One region of the Kitasatospora sp. NPDC004615 genome, then DNA from elsewhere that is predicted to be linked to it. Evidence: riboswitches for the same ligand, from Rfam matches in the RefSeq annotation. Region 1 holds a riboswitch; each other region holds the start of a gene.

The links. Region 1 has a riboswitch for cyclic di-AMP ahead of ACFYS8_RS32495 (transglycosylase family protein). Riboswitches for the same ligand answer to the same signal wherever they lie in the genome.
Region 2: another riboswitch for cyclic di-AMP. It lies ahead of ACFYS8_RS09290 (transglycosylase family protein); the one in region 1 lies ahead of ACFYS8_RS32495 (transglycosylase family protein).
Region 3: another riboswitch for cyclic di-AMP. It lies ahead of ACFYS8_RS14750 (M23 family metallopeptidase); the one in region 1 lies ahead of ACFYS8_RS32495 (transglycosylase family protein).
Region 4: another riboswitch for cyclic di-AMP. It lies ahead of ACFYS8_RS21355 (peptidoglycan DD-metalloendopeptidase family protein); the one in region 1 lies ahead of ACFYS8_RS32495 (transglycosylase family protein).

What each region holds. Positions count from the first base shown of each region.
Region 1 is NZ_JBIALQ010000012.1:136,480-140,366, reverse strand. It holds gene ACFYS8_RS32500 (CapA family protein) at 1-1,128, shown strand, start outside; gene ACFYS8_RS32495 (transglycosylase family protein) at 1,151-2,314, opposite strand; cyclic di-AMP (ydaO/yuaA leader) riboswitch at 2,318-2,484, opposite strand; gene ACFYS8_RS32490 (MFS transporter) at 2,883-3,887, shown strand, end outside.
Region 2 is NZ_JBIALQ010000002.1:536,870-540,756, forward strand. It holds gene eno (phosphopyruvate hydratase) at 1-1,159, opposite strand, end outside; gene ACFYS8_RS09290 (transglycosylase family protein) at 1,412-2,080, opposite strand; cyclic di-AMP (ydaO/yuaA leader) riboswitch at 2,084-2,264, opposite strand; gene ACFYS8_RS09295 (cytochrome P450) at 2,526-3,785, opposite strand.
Region 3 is NZ_JBIALQ010000003.1:728,302-732,188, forward strand. It holds gene ACFYS8_RS14735 (TetR-like C-terminal domain-containing protein) at 1-534, opposite strand, end outside; gene ACFYS8_RS14740 (alpha/beta fold hydrolase) at 534-1,364, opposite strand; gene ACFYS8_RS14745 (YiaA/YiaB family inner membrane protein) at 1,486-1,776, opposite strand; cyclic di-AMP (ydaO/yuaA leader) riboswitch at 1,993-2,157, shown strand; gene ACFYS8_RS14750 (M23 family metallopeptidase) at 2,168-2,935, shown strand; gene ACFYS8_RS14755 (DUF3995 domain-containing protein) at 2,945-3,451, opposite strand; gene ACFYS8_RS14760 (hypothetical protein) at 3,568-3,887, opposite strand, start outside.
Region 4 is NZ_JBIALQ010000006.1:45,623-49,509, forward strand. It holds gene ACFYS8_RS21345 (PP2C family protein-serine/threonine phosphatase) at 1-1,090, shown strand, start outside; gene ACFYS8_RS21350 (hypothetical protein) at 1,478-1,672, shown strand; cyclic di-AMP (ydaO/yuaA leader) riboswitch at 2,043-2,197, shown strand; gene ACFYS8_RS21355 (peptidoglycan DD-metalloendopeptidase family protein) at 2,203-3,183, shown strand; tRNA gene ACFYS8_RS21360 (tRNA-Gly) at 3,340-3,413, opposite strand; tRNA gene ACFYS8_RS21365 (tRNA-Pro) at 3,563-3,636, shown strand; gene tig (trigger factor) at 3,841-3,887, shown strand, end outside.

The sequences.
Region 1 (3,887 bases):
ACGGCTGCCGCCGTCCTGCTGCTCACCGCCGTCGCCGGATGCGGCGGATCGACGCCATCCGGGGGCGGCGGGACGACGGCCACCGCCCCCGCCGGGGACTCCGCCGGAGGCGCGTCGTCCGGCAGCCCGGGAACGACGGGCGATCCGAGCACGGGTTCGGGCGACAACGCGCCGAGCGGCGCCGCCGGCAGCATCACCGTGGCCTTCGCGGGCGACGTCCACTTCGAAGGCCGGACCGGCTCCCGGCTGACCGCCCCCGCCAGCGAGACCGCGCTCGGGCCGATCGCCAAGACCCTGTCCGCCGCCGACCTGGCGGTGCTCAACCTGGAGACCGCGATCACCGGCCGCGGCAAGCCCGAGCCCAAGACCTACACGTTCCGCACCAGCCCCAAGGCGCTCACCGCGCTCAAGGACGCCGGGATAGACGTGCTCTCCCAGGCCAACAACCACGCCGTCGACTTCGGCGCCGACGGCCTCGCCGACACCCTCGCCGCCAAAGCCAACTCCCCGATTCCGCTGATCGGCATCGGCAAGGACACGGCCGAAGCCTTCGCGCCCCACATCGCCGACGTGCGCGGAACAAAGGTCGCCGTCCTGGCGGCGAGCCAGGTCGACGAAATCACCAACCAGAAGTGGCGGGCCGGCGAGCACAAGGCCGGCATCGCCTCCGCGTTCGACGAGAAGGCCCTGCTGCGCGCCGTCACCGAGGCCAAGGCGCAGGCGCCCGTGGTGCTGGTCTACCTGCACTGGGGCGAGGAAGGCGTGGCCTGCCCGACCGCCGCGCAGACCGCACTCGCCAAGAAGCTCGCCACCGCCGGCGCCACCGCCGTGGTCGGCACCCACGCCCACACCATGCTCGGCGCGGGCATGCTCGGAAACACCTACGTGGCGTACGGCTTCGGCAACTTCCTCTGGTACGGCACCTCGAACTACACCGCCTCCGACGAGACCGGCGTCACCACACTCACCATCAGCACCGACGGGCGCGTCACCGGAGAAGCGTTCACCCCCGCCCACATCGACGGCCGGGGCGTGCCCGTCCCGCAGACCGGCAGCGCGGCGAAGGCCGCCCAGCAGCGCCGCGACGGCCTGCGCGGCTGCACCGGACTGGCCGCCGTCCCGAAGTGACGGCGGCTCGACCGGGCGGCCGTCAGCCCAGGTTCAGTACCTGGCCCGGGTGGATCAGGTCCGGGTTCTCGCCCACCACCTGCTGGTTGCTCTGGTAGAGACCGCTCCAGCCGCCGTTCAGCTCGTGGCTGCGGGCGATCTTCGCCAGCGTGTCGCCCGGGCCGACGGTGTACGGCTGCGGGGACGGGGTCGCAGCGGACGGGGATTCGGCGGGCGCGGGTGCGCTGCCGGGCGTGGAGGCGCTCGGGGGCGGCGTGGTGGTGGCCGGGTCGGGGGTGGTGGGCTGCTGGGTGCCGCCGTTGCCGTGGCCGTCCTGACCCTGACCCTGACCCTGACCCTGGCCCTGGTCGTTGCCGTGGCCTGTGCCGTTGCCGTTCTCGGCGCCGTTCCCGTTTCCGTTGCCGTTCTGGTTGTCGGACGGTGTGGTCGGGTTCGGGCTCGGGTTGGTGCTCGGGTCGGTCGACGGCGCAGTCGGCGTAGTCGGAGCGGTCGGGGTGGCCGGGCTCTCCGGGGTGGGTGCCGGGGACGGCGTGGCCGCAGGCGGCTGGGGGTGCGTCAGCTGTATGTAGCGCTCGTACAGGCTCTGGTGGCTGGTCCAGAACCAACCGCCGTTCTTCTCGTACCAGTACACGTGGTACACGGGGTCGTAGCCGGGCAGGCCGGAGAACACCGGAGTGGCGTTCTGCGGGGCGACGGTGCCGTCCGAGGCGGTGTTGACGGCGGCGATGCCGCGGGCGCCGCGCAGCGCACCCGATTCGTCCGCCGAGTCGTTGTTGTCCACCACGCCGGCGGCGCTGACCGTGCGCAGGCCCGCCGTGTCGGCGCAGGACACCCACGGCTGCGGGCCTTCGGTGGCCAGGATCCGTTCGGCGACCGCGATCTGCTGGCTGCGGGTGGCTCCGCTGGGCAGCTCGGCGTACCGGGTACCGCCGTAGTCGATCCAGCGCTGGGCGGTGATCTGGAGGCCGCCGTAAAGGCCGTTGCCCGAGTCGGAACTCCAGTTGCCGCCGCTCTCGCAGTCGGCGACCCGGTCCCAGACCGTGCTGGGCGCGGCCTGCGCACCCGTCACGGCGAGCAGCGGCAGGGCGAGGCCGACGCCGGCGACGCCGGCTGCGGCGATCGCCCGCTCGGCGGCTTTCTCCGCCTGGCTCTGCCGACGGTGGCGCCCGGAACCCGTGAAGAGCATGCCAGATCCTCTCCGCACGCCTGCGAGGTGAGCTGTCGGGTTCGGACCGGAGGGAGGCCCGGCCGCCGTGTGCCGGCGGGAGCCGGTGCGGCGGCTTCACCCCTAGCCGTGGGGGCGGCGACGTACCTGGTTCCCCCGTCCCTGTCCAAGGGTTGTGGTGGTCGACCCGGCAACGCGGCGGACAGGGTTCGGCGTTGCCGCGTGCGGGGCCCGACGGTGCGGGCCGGACCGAGCCTAATCACTCGAACGGAGCAATCACAAGCTCATCGCGACCGTATTACGGCCGAGTTGCGCCGCCCGGGCGGTCGGGCGGTCGGGTGATCCGGCGGTCCGATGGTCGGGTGCGAAAGTCTGGCCGATCGGTGGGATTGGGGGAGCGTGGGGAGGGAAGGCGGACGGTCCCGCTTGGGCGCTTGGAAGCCGAGTGGTCATCAAATACCGTGACATTAAAGCGAGTTGAGCGAGATCTGGGCATTGCAGGCGTTGCGGATAAATCGCGCGACAGCTGCTTCGGGAGCTTCCTACCATCGCGGTGATCGCTGTTCCCCGACCCGCTGTGGAGGTGCCCGTGGCTGTGCTGATTCCCGAAGTACTCCGGGTGGAGCGCCAGTTCGCCCGTCTGTTCGTCGGCCAGTCGCTGTCCGTCCTGGGCGACAGGGTGTCGTTCGTCGCGCTGCCGTTCGCCGTGCTGTCGATCGGCGGGTCGGCCGCCGATGTCGGCCTGGTGGCTTCGGCGGGCCTGCTGCCGACGCTGGTGTTCATGCTGATCGGCGGCGTGTGGGCGGACCGGATGCCAAGACAGCGGATCATGCTGGCCTCCGATCTGGTGCGGTGCGTGGTCCAGGCGGCCGTCGCGGTGTTGCTGCTCACCGGGACGGCCCGGGTCGGGGTGCTGGCACTGCTGATGGTGGTGTTCGGGGTGGCGGACGCGTTCTTCCTGCCCGCCTCCACCGGGCTGATCCCGCTGCTGGTGTCCGGTGAACGGCTGAGCGAGGCCAATGCCTTGCGCGGGCTCGTCCACTCGGTGGGGTTGGTGATCGGCCCGGTGCTGGCCGGCGCGCTGGTGGCCCTTGCCGGGCCCGGCGGTGCCCTGATGGTGGATGCCGCGAGCTTCGCGGCCAGCGCCGCCGTGCTGGTGAGACTCGGTGCGGTGGGCGGGCGGGCCAGTGCGGAGCAGGCCGAGCGACTCGGGTTCCTGGCCGAACTCCGGGTCGGCTGGCGGCAAGTGCGAGAACGGGCCTGGGTGTGGTCGGGCATGCTCGCGATCGCGGTGTACCACGTGGTGGTGCTGCCCTCGGTGTTCGTGCTCGGCCCGGTCCTGGCGGATCGCGAGTGGGGCGGGGCCGGCGCCTGGGCCGTGGTGGTCACCGCCTTCGGCCTCGGCTCGATCGTCGGCGACGTCTGCGCCTACCGCCTGAAACCGGCCCGGCCGATGGCGGTGGCGGCCGTCGGGATGGCGATTGCCTCCTGCCAGGCGCTGATCATCGGATCCGGCGCTCCGGTCGCGGTGATCGCCCTGCTGGAGGCCTGCACCGGAGTCGGCGTCTCGCTGTGCTTCGTGCTGTGGGAGACC
Region 2 (3,887 bases), on a different contig from region 1:
TCTTGATCTGGCCGCAGTTGGTGGCGACGGCGAGGTCGGCGATGGTGACGTCCTCGGTCTCGCCGGAGCGGTGCGACATCATGCAGCGGTAGCCGTTGCGCTGGGCCAGCTCGACGGCGTCCAGGGTCTCGGTGAGCGAGCCGATCTGGTTGACCTTCACCAGCAGCGCGTTGGCGGTGCCGGTCTCGATGCCCTTGCGCAGGCGCTCCGGGTTGGTGACGAACAGGTCGTCGCCGACCAGCTGGACCTTGTCGCCCAGCTTGTCGGTGATGGCCTTCCAGCCGTCCCAGTCGGACTCGTCCAGCGGGTCCTCGATGGAGACCAGCGGGTAGGCGGCGACCAGCTCGGCGTAGTACTCGACCAGCTCGGCGGCCGACAGGGCCTTGCCCTCGAACTGGTAGGCGCCGTCCTTGTAGAACTCGGACGCGGCGACGTCCAGGGCGAGCGCGATGTCCTTGCCCGGGGTGTAGCCGGCCTTCTTGATGGCCTCGGTGATGAGGTCCAGGGCCTCGCGGTTGGAGTCCAGGTTCGGGGCGAAGCCGCCCTCGTCGCCCAGGCCGGTGGACAGCCCGCGCTCCTTCAGCACGCCCTTGAGGGTGTGGTAGACCTCGACGCCCCAGCGGACGGCCTCGGAGAAGGACTCCGCGCCGATCGGGGCGATCATGAACTCCTGGATGTCGACGTTGGAGTCCGCGTGCGAGCCGCCGTTGAGGATGTTCATCATCGGGACCGGCAGCACGTGCGCGTTCGGGCCGCCCAGGTAGCGGAACAGCGGCAGGTCGCTGGCCTCGGAGGCGGCGTGCGCGACGGCGAGCGAGACACCGAGGATGGCGTTGGCGCCCAGCGAGGACTTGTCCGGGGTGGCGTCCAGGTCGAGCATGGCCTGGTCGATCAGACGCTGCTCGGTGGCGTCGTAGCCGACCAGCTCCGGGCCGATCTGCTCGATGACGGCGAGGACGGCCTTCTCGACGCCCTTGCCGAAGTAGCGGTTCTTGTCGCCGTCGCGGAGCTCCAGCGCCTCGAAGGCGCCGGTGGAGGCACCCGACGGGACAGCCGCACGACCGGTGCTGCCATCGTCGAGACCGACCTCGACCTCGACCGTGGGGTTGCCGCGGGAGTCGAGGATCTCACGGGCTACGACGACATCAATGGACGGCACGAGGCATCTCCTAGCGGAAGCGGATGTGTGGTCGTTACGCCCAGAGCCTAGCCGCAGACATGCCCACGGCCACGCCCGGCCGGGCCCCGTCTCACCGTGTGACCCGGCTACTCACGGGTAGTTCACCTGTTTGCCCGTCGGCGGCGGGCTCCGGGCGGCGCGAACTGCTGGGCGCACGCCCGGAGCGGACGAATCGTCAGACCGACGAAGGGTCTATACCACTGCCGGGCCGGAGCCGGCCGGACCGCGCCGTCACAGCGCCAGCACCTGGCCGGGCATGATCACATCGGGGTCGGCGCCGATCAGTTCGCGGTTCGCCCGGAACAGCTGCTCCCAGCCGCCGGACACGTTCCGCGCGGCGGCGATCCCGGACAGCGTGTCGCCCTCCTGCACGGTGTAGTTCCCGGTGCCGGACTGCGTCGGCCCGTCGGCCGGGGCGCTCTGCTTCGAACTCTTCGACTGCTGCTGCGACTTCGTCTGCTTCTGCTCGGGCGCCGCCGCGCGCTGCTGCGAGCGGGAGGCGGTGTCCTCGGAGCTGTCGCCGCCGCGGGACAGACCGGCCTTGATCGAGCAGGACGGCCAGGCGCCGGGCCCCTGGGAGGCGAGCACCCGCTCGGCCACCGCGATCTGCTCGGAGCGGGTGGCCTGGTCGGCGCGGGCGGCGTAGTCGCCGCCGCCGTAGGCGCGCCAGGTGGAGGAGGAGAACTGCAGGCCGCCGTAGTACCCGTTTCCGGTGTTGATGCCCCAGTCCCCGCCGCTCTCGCACTGGGCCACGCGGTCCCAGGTGTCGGCGGGTGCGGCTGCCGCTCCGGTGGCGGAGAGCAGGGGCAGGGCCAGGCCCACGGAGGCGACGCCTGCGGCGGCGACGACCTTCTCGGCCTTGGTGCTACGGCGGTGACGTCCAGTACCGGCGAACAGCATGGGACTTCCTCTCCGCACGCCTACGAGGTGAGCTGTCGGGTTCGGACCGGGAGGCTGGCCCGGCCGCCGGGAGGTCCGGACGCGGTTGCGTCCGTTCCCCGGCGGCTTCACCCCAAGCCGTTGGGAGTACGGCGTTCACACCTGGTTCCCCCGCTCCTGTCCGAATCCTGGTCGGTGTCCCGAAGGTGCGGCGGACAGGACTCGGCGTGCCGCGTTCGGGGCCCGCAGCTGCGGGCAAATCGGAGAGTAAGCAGAGCTGACGAGCAATCACAAGCTCATATCACCGGTATCACGTCGAAATTACGGACCTTCACTTCTCGTGCACAAACCGTCCATGTATGTCCGCATTCGCCCGAAGTGGGGGCGCACCCGCGCCCCCACCGGGCCCACGGACGGTGACGTGCGGGGGCGGGGCGAGGGCAGGGCGGCGGCGGTCGAAACCGGGTCAGCGGGGCGTGAAGGAGACCGGGAGTTCGCGCAGCCCGCGCATGATCAGCCCACCCCGCCAACGGAGTTCGGCCGGATCGGCGGCCAACTGGAGGTCCGGCAGCCGTGTCAGCAGTGTGCCGATCGCGCGCTGCCCTTCGAGCCGGGCCAGCGGCGCACCGATGCAGTAGTGGATGCCGTGTCCGAAACCGAGGTGCGGATTGTCCGTCCGGGCCAGGTCCAGGGTGTTCTCGTCGGAGAACCGGTCCGGGTCGCGGTCCGCCGCGGCCAGCACCACCAGCACCGGGTCGCCCGCCGGGATGTCCACCCCGCCGATGCTCAGCGGCCGGGTGGCGAACCGCCAGGTCGCCAGCTCCACCGGCCCGTCGTAGCGCAGGAGTTCCTCGATGCCGGTCTCCAGCAGGCCCGACTCCCCGCGCGCCAGCGACTCCTGGAGCAGGGTGCGCTGATCCGGGTTGCGCAGCAACGCGTAAACGCCGTTGCCGATCAGGTTGATGGTGGTCTCGAAGCCGGCGAACAGCAGGATGAAGGCCATCGCCGCGGCCTCGTTCTCGCTCAGGTGCTCGCCGTGGTCGCTGGCCCGGATCAGGCCGGAGATCAGGTCGTCGCCGAGGTCGGCGCGCTTGCGGTGGATCAGGTCGGCCAGGTAGCCCTGGATGTGCTTGACCGCGCGGCCCACTCCCCCGCGCTTGCCGCCCGTGTGGCCCGGCTTTGTGTGTCGCAGCATCATGCCGGCCCAGTCGCGCAGGTCGTCCTGGTCCTCGGGCGGGACGCCGAGCAGGTCGCAGATCGCGTAGATCGGCAGCGGGAAGGCGAATTCGTGGATCAGGTCGACCTCGCCGCGCTCCGCGAAGGAGTCGATCAGGCGGTCGGTGAGCTGCTGCACCCGCGGTTCGAACTCGGCGACCCGGCGCGGCGTGAACGCCTTCGACACCAGGCGGCGCAGCCGGGTGTGGTCCGGCGGGTCGATGTTCAGCAGGTGGGTCATCAGGTCGGCCTGCCGCTCGCCCGGGATGCCCACCCGGCCGGTGCGGTGCGCCTGTTCGCTGTGGTGCGCCGGGTTCTTGGAGAGCCGCGAGTCGGCCAGCGCCTGCCGGGCGTCCGCGTACCGGGTGACCAGCCAGGCCTCCACCCCGCTCGGCAGCGTGGTGCGGTGCACCGGGGCGTTCTCCCGCAGCCAGGCGTACGCCGGATACGGATCGGCCGCGAACTCCCAGGTGAAGAGTTGCGGGTGGGCGGTGTGGGGCTGATCTGGCATGTCTTGACCGTATCTGGAACCGCCGTCGCGTGAGTCTGGTCACCTGGCGGGTAATTGCTGTTGCGGAGAGTCGGGGCGAGCCTACGATCCTCCGCAAGAACC
Region 3 (3,887 bases), on a different contig from region 1:
CACGCCGGTCAGCCGCTCCAGCGTCACGTCCGGCCCCTCGGCGAGCTGGAACGCCCCCGCCGTGGTCAACGAGGCGTACCCGTGGGCCATGGCCCGCAGGGTGCGTGCGGCGTGCACCGCCTCGGAGCCCTCCAGGCCGTACCCGCGCAGGACGGCGAACAGCACGTTCACCAGCCGTTCGCCCGCCGCCATGAGCTCCGGGTCGGGCTCGGGCGCCTGCGGCAGCGCGGCGTAGCGACGGGGGAACCGGGTGGCGTACCCGGCGTACGCGGCGAGCAGGGCGGCGACCGCCTCGTCGCGGGAGTGGCCGAGGACGGCGGCGGCCAGGTGGTCGGTCAGGTCGTCGAGGGTGCGGACGGCGACCAGGCGGCGCAGCTCGGCAAGGCCCCCGGGGACGTGCTTGTACAGCGACGGGGTGGCGACCCCCGCCTTGGCGGCGACGGCGGCCAGGGTGAGCGTCTCGGCGCCCTGGGCGTCGATCAGGCCGAGGGCGTGGTCCACCACCGTGGTGGGGGAGAGTCCGGCGCGGGCCATCAGCGGGCGACCTCGTTCAGCTCGTTCAGGAAAGGGAGCAGGGCGTCGGCGACGGCCTGGGGGTAGCCGGCCATCGGGTAGTGGCCGCCGTTCTCGATCATCACCTTACGGCCGCGCAGCGCGGCGGCCTGCCGGTCGGCGATCAGCTCGGGGTTCGGGAAGTCGGGGTCCTTGCTGCCCATCAGCACCAGCGCGGGCACGTCGACGGCCTCGCACCAGCCGACCGGCGCGGAGTCCCCCGTGAGGTAGCCGCGCAGCGCGGCCTTCCGGGCGGGCTCGCGCAGCATCTCGGCGAGGCCGGCCCGGTAGGCGTCGAAGTCGGCGGGCCGCGCGGTCGGGTAGTAGAACTTCTGCATCGAGCTCCACAGGCCGGGGAACGCGGTGACCAGCGGGGCGGCCAGGCCGAACAGGGCCTTCTGGAAGGCGTTCAGCGGGAGGTTCTCGATGAAGGCGTCGATCAGCACCACCCCGGCGGTCCGCCCGGGGGCGAGCTCGGCCGCGCGGACCACGGTGGCGCCGGTGTAGGAGTTGCCGGCCAGGACGGCGCCGCGCAGGTCGAGGTGGTCGAGCAGGGCGACCAGGTCGTCGGCGATCGCGGCGGGGGAGTAGTCGGTGAACCCGGTGGAGGACTCGCCGAGGCCGCGCAGGTCCATGGTGATCACCCGGTGCCCGGCGGCGGTCAGCAGCGGTGCGAGGTGCCGGTAGGTGGCGCGCTTGTCGAGCATGCCGGGCAGCAGGACGACCGGGACGCCGGTGCCGGGGGTGTCGTCGTAGGCGATCCGGCCGCCGGGGACGTCGACGTACCGGGTGGTGCCGAGGGTGCTGTTCATCGCGGGCCTCCTGGGCGGGCGTTGCGGTGCGCCGGGCGCTGGAGGCCCGGCCGACTGCCGATAGCCATAAAGCTAAGGCTAATAGCCTTAGCCGTCAAGCCGTGGAGGCCAGCCGGATCGGTCAGATCCCCTCCACCTTGAACGGGTCGTGCTCGGCGAGCAGCTTGTCCAGCCGGGCCTGGTCCACCCGGCTGGTGATCGCGCCCTCGTCCTGGCGGTCCCGGATCACCTTGGCCAGCGTGAACGCGGAAGTGATCTCGTACAGCAGCCCGACGGCGAGGAAGGCGCGCATCCAGGCGCTCACCGGCAGGTAGGCGATCCCGAGCGAGAGCGCGGCGGTGGCCAGTCCGAAGGAGACGGCGGCCTGGGCGAAGTAGGCGGCGGTGGTCCGGTGCGGCACGGTTGCGGTCATGGCATCAGGGTCGCGCCGGCCCGGAGGCGTGGCGTGAGTACGGATACTCAACCACTCGGTCACAATCCGTCAGGTTGGCCCTGGTGAACCGTCACAAATCACCCATAGGGCGTCAGGAAATCTTCGCTGTCTCGTGGTAGCGGCTTGGAATCATGGGGTCCATAGGATTAACGTTTGATAACGCAGCGCGGTCGGCAACGCCGTAACCATGCGGCACCGTGCGCCACGCCTAATCCACTTGGGCACACCCTTCGGGGCGTCCCAGGAGCCGGGGAACCACGTTTCCACCGGGGTGAATCGGGACGGCCCTGGGCCCGACCGTAGGAGACCTTCCACCTCCGAACCCGTCAGCTAACCCGGTCGGCGGCAGGGAAGGAAGGAGCACGCCCCCGTGGCGTCGACCTACACCGAGAGCACCGGCACCCAGTTGCTCGACCACCCGGTCGAGCCGGAAGCCGCCCGGCACCGGCTGCCCCGTCAGTCCCGCGCCGGCGCGCCCCTGCTGGGCGTCACCGCGATGACCGCCGCGCTCGGCGCCACCGCACTCGGCGCCGCCCCCGCGCAGGCCGCCGCCCCGGTGCCCGTCACCGCCGCGGACGAAGCCTCCGACGGCCTCCTCGCCGGCGACCCCGGGCTCGCCCTCGCCGCGCGCATCCAGCAGCAGGCCGACGGCCAGCGCACCGCCGCCGACGAATCCGCCCGGCTGGCCGCCGCGCAGGAGGCCGAGGCCAAGCGGGCCGCCCAGCAGGCCGAGGCCGAACAGGCCGCGCACACCCTGCCGGTGGCCGGCTACCAGCTGACCGCGCACTTCGCCCAGTCCGGCGCGCACTGGGCGCACCTGCACACCGGCCTGGACTTCGCCGCCCGCACCGGCACCCCCGTCGCCGCCGTCGCCGGAGGCACCGTCACCTCGGCGGGCTGGTCCGGCCCCTACGGCTACCGGGTCATCCAGACCCTGCCCGACGGCACCGAACTCTGGTACTGCCACCTCTCCCGGATCGCCACCGCCTCCGGCCAGGTCGCCCCCGGCACCGTGCTCGGCGCGGTCGGCGCCACCGGCAACGTCACCGGCCCGCACCTGCACCTGGAGGTCCGCCCCGGCGGCGGCGCCCCGATCGACCCGCTGCCCTGGCTCCAGCAGCGCGGCCTGCAGCCGTAGTTCTTCCGCTCATCGACGGCCGCCGCGCTCGGGCAGGAGCCGACGGCCGAACACCGCGCAGCCGAACAGCAGCCCGCCGGCCAGGAAGAACGGCTCGTACAGCACGGTCGCGAAGCGGGCCATCGCGTCCAGCTCCGCCACCGAGCGGTGACCCGCCGCCAGCGCCAGCCAGTCCGGCACGGAGGGCGCGGCGTGCACGATCAGCAGCACCGCCGTGCCCCGGGCCGCCCACAGCAGCCCGCGGGCCGGCAGCCGCTCGCCCCACGGCCGTATCAGCGCCAGGGCCAGCGCCGCGGCCACCGCGCACAGCGGTACCGCGATGATGTCGATCACCAGCAGCGGCGTGTTGTCCAGCACCGACAGCCCGCCCGGCAGACCGGCCCGGCCGCCCAGCAGCCAGTACAGGTGCACCAGGGCGAAGACGGCCGACCAGAGCGCGGCGGCCTGCGCGGCGATCCGACGGAACGGCGGGCGCAGGCCGACGGAGGTGGCGCCGGCCGGAGTCACGATGTCCATGGCTCCACCCTGGCCCGGCGGCCCCGCCCCGCGGATCGTCCGGACGGCCAGGACCGATGGCTCATCAGGACGATTCCGGGGTCCTCCGATCGGTGGACCCCGGCGAGCCACAACCCTCAGTACACCTCGGGGGCCAGCTCCGGGTACTCCTCCAGCAGCAGCCGGGCCAGCCCGGGCACCGTCCACTCGCCGCACAGGTCGATCGCGGCCTGCGCCACCGCCTCCTCGAAGTCCTCGAACTCCCCGGAGAGCTCGTCCGGCATCGGCAGGCCCCGGGCGTTCAGCTCGGCCAGGTTGCGGTAGCTGCGCCGCATCAGGCCGTGCTCCAGCAGCCGGCGCGCCCCGTCCGTGGACACCCCGACCAGCAGCGCCCGCTCCGGACCCCAGCCGCCGTCCGGATCCACCCCCGGCACCCGCTCGTACGCGGCGAAGCGCT
Region 4 (3,887 bases), on a different contig from region 1:
CGACTACTTCCGCGGCGACGGCGCCGACTGGTGGGCGTTCGCCGCCCTCGCCCTCGCCGTGCCCGTCCTGGTCCTGCTGAACATCCTGCTTCCCGACTGGGCCCCGCCCACCGCCCTGGTGCTGCCCGTGCTGGCCGGCGCGCTGCTGCTGCGCCCCGGCACCCTGGTGCTGCTGTACGCCGTCGCCGCCGCCGGACTGATCACCGAATCCCTGGTGCACACCGGCGAACGCGTCGCCAGCGCGCAGCCGGAGACCTACACCCACGGCGTCACCCCCGGCTCCGCGCTGGTGGTCGGCGCGGTCGGCGTCGCCGGACTGCTGGTCGCCCAGTTCCGCCGCCGGATCGGCGTGCCCTGGCGCGGCGGCTCCACCATGCTGTTCGACCTGCGCGAGCGGATCCGGATCCAGGGCCGGGTCCCGGAACTGCCCGACGGCTGGCACACCGACACCGCGCTGCGCCCGGCCGGCGGCCAGTCCTTCTCCGGCGACTTCATGGTCGCCGCCCGCACCGGCCCCGGCGGACGGATGCTGGAAGCCGTCCTCGCCGACGTCTCCGGCAAGGGCATGGACGCCGGCAGCCGCGCCCTGCTGCTCTCCGGCGCCTTCGGCGGCCTGCTCGGCTCGCTGCCCGCCCACGACTTCCTGCCCGCCGCCAACGGCTACCTGCTGCGGCAGGACTGGGCGGAGGGCTTCGCCACCGCCGTCCATCTGGTGGTCGACCTGGACACCGGCGAGTACGAACTGCTCTCCGCGGGGCACCTGCCCGGCATGCACCGTCTCGCGGGCGCCGGGTACTGGGAGGTCAAGGAGGCCGAGGGCCCGCTGCTCGGGGTCTACGACGAGGCCAAGTTCGAGGGGGTGCGCGGCACCCTCGGCCCCGGCGACGTCCTGATGCTGTGCACCGACGGCATGGTGGAGATCCCCGGCCGCGACCTCGCCGAGGGCATGGACCGGCTGATGGGCGAGGCCGACCGGCTGGTCGCCACCGCCCCGGGGTCGATCCGGCCCGGCTCCGCGGTCCGGCTGATCGACACCGTCGCCAAGCACGTCAACGACGACCGCGCGGTGCTGCTGGTCTGGCGCCGCTGAACTTCCGTCCGGTGCAGACGCGGTGAGCGCGGAGTGTCCACGGAGTGTCAAACCCGGACGTTGATCTTCGGCCAATTCCGGTTCGCGGCCCGAGCCGGGCGGCGATGCTGGATCTGCCTGCCGGTTTGCCGCGCAGGCCAGCACGGACCACCGCCCGCCGACGGGGTGTCAGAACCCGTCCGCTATCGTCGCGGTCGGCGAAAATCAGTCCTGCCAGGCGGGTTCGGGCACCGAGCGACCGGGCAAGTCCTTTACGCACTCAGCACGAGCGACCACACTGAGTCCGGATGGAGTGGTGGGGACACGGGGGGCAGGGGCCGGTTTCCGCCTGGGAGCCAACGCCGGCTTCCACCGAACCCCCGCCACGAATCGAGGAAGTGAGTCCTGGTGGCCTTCTCCGTCTCCGCGCTTGTCCTGTTCGGCATCATCGTCGCGATCTTCATTCGCAACAAGCAGCTGAAGACCGGGCACGCCATCGTCGCCGCCCTGTTCGGCTTCATGCTGAGCCAGTCGACCATGGCCGGCCCGATCCAGCAGTTCCTCACCTCGGTCTCCAAGGCCATCGCGTCGATCGCGGGCTGACGGCCTGTCGGCTCCCCGGCGGCACGCCACGACGGGCGGGAGACACCCCCGCGCCGTCCATTCGGCCTGCCCACGGTGACCAGGCTCACCCGCGACGTCACGCCAGGTCCGCGCCCGAACGCGCACGGTGGCCGAAGTCGCCCACCGTGCGGGGTTCGTACGCGCACTGTCATGATCGCGTACGCGCACCGCAGCGTGGTGTCGGCACAGCGTGACCTGGTGGATCGTCAGCCCCTTCCCGACCCAGGGAGCGGGGCCGATCGGCGTTTGCCAGCCTCACGGGCCGTGGGATTTGCTTCCTCCGCAGCCCGGCCAGTGACCGGGCGGGCCACCGGACGGAACGCCTAGTCCTGCCGTCGTCCGGTGCCGACCAGATACCACGCCACGGCAGGAGCGGGGGAACCACAGGTAAGTCGCCGGGCCCGGAAACCACCGGGAACGGCTCGGGGTGAAGCCGCAGTCCCTGCGGCCGGGCAACTCTCGCCCGAACCCGACAGCTCACCTCGCAGGCGTCGGAGAGGAACGCCTTCATGTCCGCTCAGGGCAAGCACCGCAAGCCGAGCCTGGCCACCATCGCCCGGATCGCCATCGCCACCGGTGTGGCCGGCGCCGCGATCGGCCTCCCGGTCACCGCCGCCTCCGCGCACACCGCCACCGAGCAGGCCGGCAGCCACCCGTCCACGGTCTCGGTGGACGCCACCCCCGTCGCCGACCAGGCCGCCGCCCCGCACAGCTACCGGGTCGCCTCCGGCGACACCCTGTCCAAGATCGCCGCCGCGCAGCACGTCGACGGTGGCTGGCAGAAGCTGTACCAGGACAACCGCTCCGTGGTCGGTGGCAACCCCGACCTGATCTTCCCGGGCCAGAAGCTGGCCATCAACGGCCAGGCCGCCGCCCCCGCGCAGGCCCCGGCCGCCAAGTCCACCTCCACGGACACCGCCACCGCGCCGAAGGTCGCCGTCAAGAAGGCCGACACCGCGAAGCCGGCCACCACCGGCACCGTCAAGGCCCAGCCCGTGGCCCCGGCCCCGCAGGCGGCGCCCCCGGTCGCCACCACGGCCACCACCGCTTCCCCGGCCGCCGTTCCGGCTGCCGCGAGCAACAGCTCCACCTACGTCGCCCCGGCGCCGGGCAAGGTCACCACCGGTTACAAGGTCGCCGGCTCCAACTGGTCCTCCGGCTACCACACCGGCATCGACTTCCCGGTCGCCACCGGCACCAGCCTCAAGGCCATCGCCAACGGCACCGTGGTCTCCGCCGGCAACGGCGGTGCCTACGGCAACCAGGTCGTCATCAAGCTGGCCGACGGCAAGTACGCCCAGTACGCCCACCTGTCCTCGATCTCCGTCTCGGCCGGCCAGTCCGTGACGGCGGGTCAGCAGATCGGTCTCTCCGGCGCCACCGGCAACGTGACCGGCCCGCACCTGCACTTCGAGATCCGCACCACCCCGGACTACGGCTCCGACATCGACCCCGTCGCCTACCTGGCGGCCCACGGCGTCAACGTCTGATCCACGCCTCACCCCTCGAAGGCCCCGCGCAGTCCGCTGCGCGGGGCCTTCGGGCTTTCCGGCGCCCTTGCGCGGGCGAAGGCCCCCCGGCCACGCGGCGCGGCCGACCAACGGCAACGGCCCCGACTGCGTTGGCAGTCGGGGCCGTTGGCCTTGTGGAGCGGGTGACGAGAATCGAACTCGCGTGACCAGTTTGGAAGACTGGGGCTCTACCATTGAGCTACACCCGCAAAGGCGTACCCGCACCGCGTCGCGGTGGCGAGGACTGGATCAGGGTACCTGGTCGAGCCGGTGGATTGCACACTCCTTCCGCGCTGTCGGCTCGCGAATATCGCCCCGGTCGGAGGCGGCCCGACGTGTACTCTTCTGCTCGGCACCACGGGGTGTGGCGCAGGTTGGTAGCGCGTCCGCTTTGGGAGCGGAAGGCCGTCGGTTCGAATCCGGTCACCCCGACCGTGCGGCAGGGTCTCGTCCGTGGGCGGGGCCCTGTTGTCGTTGTGGGGCGCGGCCGCCCCGGCCCCGCTCCGCCGTGCACCCGGTGCCGGGCGCAGTCACTTTCGTGGTACCGGTAGGATGGACCGCTGGCGGTAGTACGGACAGCATTGCAGCCCCAACCGCCTATCGCCCTGACCGCAAGCCCCCCTAGGAGACCCCACCGTGAAGAGCGCCGTCGAGACTCTGAACCCGACCCGGGTTCGACTCAC